Regions from separate parts of the Mesorhizobium sp. WSM4814 genome, predicted to be linked through region 2. Evidence: predicted binding sites of a transcription regulator. Region 2 holds the regulator's gene; the other holds the start of a gene.

Region 1 (2,201 bases), on a different contig from region 2:
CATAAGCCTTGCCCAGCGCCTCGAGCGTCTGCACGTAATAGGGTGAGGTCGATTTCGCCCATGGGCTGACGGCGCCGGCGCGCAGCGACAGATTGTCGTCGGGCACGATCAGGCTGGCGTCGATGGCGCGCTGGCTGCCGAGGCCGTCGCAGGTCGGGCAGGCGCCGAACGGGTTGTTGAAGGAGAACAGCCTGGGCTCGATCTCGGGAATGGTGAAGCCGGACACCGGGCAGGCGAATTTTTCGGAGAACAGGATGCGCTCATGCGTCTCGTTCTTCGATTTGTTGACCGAATCCTCGCCGGTCTGGCTGGCGTCGAGCGGCCGGTCGGCGAATTCGGCCACCGCCAGCCCGTCGGCGAGCTTCAGCGCGGTCTCGATGGAATCGGCAAGCCGCGTCGCCAGATCGCCGCGCACGACGATGCGGTCGACGACGACGTCGAGGTCATGCTTGTACTTCTTGTCCAGCGCCGGCACGTCGGCGATCTCGTAAAAGACACCATCGACCTTGACGCGCTGAAAACCCTTTTTCTGCAGCTCCAGCAGTTCCTTGCGGTATTCGCCTTTGCGGCCTCGCACCATCGGCGCCAGGATGAATAGACGCGTGCCTTCCTCGACCGCCAGCACGCGGTCGACCATCTGCGAAACCGTCTGGCTCTCGATCGGCAGGCCGGTGGCCGGCGAATAGGGGATGCCGACGCGCGCGAACAGCAGCCGCATGTAGTCGTAGATCTCGGTGACGGTGCCGACCGTCGAGCGCGGGTTCTTCGACGTGGTCTTCTGCTCGATGGAGATGGCCGGCGACAAGCCGTCGATCTGGTCGACATCAGGCTTTTGCATCATTTCGAGGAACTGCCGCGCATAGGCCGAAAGGCTCTCGACGTAGCGGCGCTGGCCCTCGGCATAGATGGTGTCGAAGGCAAGCGACGACTTGCCTGACCCCGACAGGCCGGTCATGACGATCAGGCTGTCACGCGGCAGGTCGAGATCGACATTCTTCAGATTGTGTTCGCGCGCCCCGCGAATGGAAAGATATTTATGGTCGGCCATCGCCGGTCGCCGCCTCAGATCTGGAATCTCGTGGGATGGCGGGTTATCCCGGCCATCTCCCATGTAGGTATTTTAGCTACCATTTCGAGAGAACTCTCGACCAAAGCCTTTAACCGTCTTTTGCGCGGGCGAGCAAGCAGAAAGAACAAAGGCCGAACACGCTCCTGACAAATGCGTCCATGTATCCACAGCCAACGTCGCGCTGCTCAAAACGGATGCAAATTTTGGATTCGCCACACAAGCGATCACGTTTTTGGTAAATCGGCTATCCAGCTGTTGACGTCTCAGCCTTAGGGAGTCAGACTCCAGACGTCACCGAAGCCGACTATCTTTCGATGGCCTCGCCGCCCTAAGGCGGCCTGCACGAGTTGCAGGCTTTTGCGATATGCGCTTCGGACGACACCAGTCGCAATGGACAGAAGAGGAGAGCAGAGGAATGACTCCACCGGACAGTCCCTTGAGGCTCCACGTGTCACTGGAGCCGCGGCAGGCATAAGTGCCAGGGCCAGGCGTTTGCGCCGCCCGACAAACCGTGACCTGCCGATCCCATTTAAAATCAGAGACTACTAGTCGGATCGTCGGCTGAACGCCGCGAAGCATCCGAGATCAAAGAGCCGGCAGTTCGCTCCCGGCCATTGGATTTCAGATCCAAGAAGGCCCCGACCGTTTGCGGAAGCAGCGGCGGGGCTATTTGTTTTTCAGTGGCGCAAGCGCAGCACGAGCAAGCTCGAATGTCGGCGACTGGCGCTCATGGCGTTGGGCTTTCAAGCCGCCTGTTTGCGCGTATCAAAAACATGGTCGACAAGGCCCCATGTCTTTGCCTCCGCGGCGGTCATGAAATGGTCGCGGTCGAGCGTGCGTTCGACCTCTTCGAACGTGCGACCGCAGTGGCGCGCGTAAAGCTCGGTCATGCGCCGCTTGGTCCTGAGGATGCCTTCGGCGTGACGCTGGATGTCGGAGGCCTGGCCCTGGAAACCGCCTGACGGCTGGTGCAGCAGGATGCTGGTGTTGGGCAGCGCGATGCGTCGCCCCGGTGTGCCGGCCATCAGCAGGAACGAGGCCATCGACGCAGCAAAGCCCATGCAGACGGTGGATACGGGGCAAGAAACGTACTGCATCGTGTCGTAGATGGCGAAGCCGCTGGTCACCACGC
Region 2 (2,201 bases):
ACCACCAGCAGGTCCGCGTGGTGAAACGGCCGCTGGTCGCCATCATCGCCACCGGCGACGAATTGCTGCCGCCGGGCAGCGACCTTGGCCCCGACCAGATCATCTCCTCCAATGCGTATGGCGTCGCCGCCGCGGCCCGCTCGGTCGGCGCCAGCGCACTCGATCTCGGCATCGCCCCCGACCGCAAGGAGGCGATCGCCGCGCTGGTGACAAAAGCCGTCGACGCAGGCGCGGACGTCATCGTCACGCTGGGCGGCGCCTCGGTCGGGGACCATGACCTCGTCCATGACGTGCTGACCGGCGAAGGCATGGCGCTTGATTTCTGGAAAATCGCCATGCGGCCCGGCAAGCCACTGATGTTCGGGCGGCTGGGCGCCATCCGCTGCATCGGCCTGCCCGGCAATCCGGTGGCCAGCCTGGTCTGCACGCAGCTCTTTCTGAAGCCGCTGCTGGCGCGGCTCGGCGGCCGCGCCTTCCGCCAGGACATGCGTCAGGCGCGGCTCGGCGCCGCCATGCCGGCCAACGATCTCAGGCAGGACTATGTACGCGCGGTGGTGAAGGAAGAAGCCGGCACGCTTGAGGCAACGCCGTTCAGTATCCAGGATTCCTCGATGCTCAGAATGCTGGCCGACGCCAACGGACTGGTCGTGCGCGAGCCATTCGCTCCCGCAGCCGCAGCGGGCGCCGCCTGCAGCGTGCTGATGCTACGCTGAACAAAACGTCAACACATTCATTAAACTTTAAATGGTTGCGGAACACAACTGGAACAGATAGTGTTTGTTCTGGGTTTGTTTTTCTGATTCTGTTGGGGGTCGCGATGCTGACACGCAAACAACATGAACTGCTGATGTTCATTCACGAACGACTGAAGGAAAGCGGCATTCCGCCCTCGTTCGACGAGATGAAGGAAGCGCTCGACCTCGCCTCCAAATCGGGGATCCACCGGCTGATCACGGCGCTGGAGGAACGCGGTTTCATTCGCCGCCTGCCCAACCGCGCCCGCGCGCTGGAGGTGCTGCGGCTGCCCGATTCGATCGCGCCGGGCCTCAATGCGGCGCGCAAATTCTCGCCGAGCGTCATTCAAGGCAGCCTTGGCCAGGGCGGGCTTGGACAGGGCGGCCTCGGACGGCAGATCAAGCCGGCGCCTTCGCGCATGCGTGCCGCCGGCAATGACGACGACGTCGTTGCCACCGTCTCCATACCGGTGATGGGCCGCATCGCTGCCGGTGTGCCGATCGACGCCATCCAGCACCAGACGCATTCGATCTCGGTGCCACCGGACATGATCACCGGCGGCACGCACTACGCGCTGGAGGTCAAGGGTGATTCGATGATCGAGGCCGGCATCTTCGACGGCGACACGGTCATCATCCGCAACGCCGACACCGCGCAGCCTGGCGAGATCATTGTCGCTCTGGTCGACGAGGAGGAAGCGACGCTGAAACGATTCCGCCGCAAAGGTGCCTCGATCGCACTGGAAGCCGCCAATCCGGCCTACGAGACGCGCATCTTCGGGCCGGACCGGGTCAAGGTGCAGGGCAAGCTCGTCGGACTGATCCGGCGTTACTGAAGGGCAGGCTTCTGGGGTTTCTCGGCCCTGCGGTATGGCGGCAGGCCCCTCGCCTCGCGCGAAAATCGCCGCTGCTCATGCCAGGGCCTGTATGGCTGTCTGACGGCAAAACGGATTTCTGCGCGCGTCGTCGCCGATAGCGGATCGAAGAAGACGGCGGCACTGCCCATGCGAGCGAGCTGCCGTTTGGTGACGACGAGAACCAGCGGGTTGCGGCAGGGTTTGTAATAGGCTGTGGCGTCGTCGATGACGATCAAATCCGCAAAGGCACAGGCCGGCCGCGCGGTTTTGCGGTTGTCGGCGAGCGCAATGAGCGCGCCGGACGGATGCCGGGCCAAGCACAGGCCGGCAGTGCAGGTGAAAGGCGCTCCCGGCGGCAGGTCGGCCGGGTCGGCGATGTCGAACTGCACATCTCCTTTTTCGAATGTCTCCGGCTCGACGATCGTTGTTGAAACCAGCGCATGTTTCCAGTTGTCGGTGGTGAATTCGTTCGAACGCATCCGGTTGACGGCAAGTTCGCCGCCGCCGATCGGCAGCGCCACCAGGTGCGCATCCTCCGAGATCAGCACGTCGGGGGTGCGCGTCTCGGAAATCGTCAGCAGGCCGGCGAGCGCAAAGGGAAGTGCGGCAA

What was found. Region 2 encodes LexA, which represses DNA repair genes until DNA is damaged. Its sites were predicted from a motif close to TGTTCNNNNTGTGTTCNG; they were not measured.
Region 1: uvrA (excinuclease ABC subunit UvrA) is a predicted target of LexA. The motif match lies at 1,190-1,207, and genes of this name have one in related genera.

What each region holds. Positions count from the first base shown of each region.
Region 1 covers NZ_JBVVQT010000008.1:74,962-77,162, reverse strand. The annotation lists gene uvrA (excinuclease ABC subunit UvrA) at 1-1,048, opposite strand, end outside; gene AC0L2V_RS14860 (ATP-dependent Clp protease proteolytic subunit) at 1,813-2,201, opposite strand, start outside.
Region 2 covers NZ_JBVVQT010000029.1:4,929-7,129, reverse strand. The annotation lists gene AC0L2V_RS28645 (molybdopterin molybdotransferase MoeA) at 1-713, shown strand, start outside; gene lexA (transcriptional repressor LexA) at 818-1,570, shown strand; gene AC0L2V_RS28635 (ComEC/Rec2 family competence protein) at 1,564-2,201, opposite strand, start outside.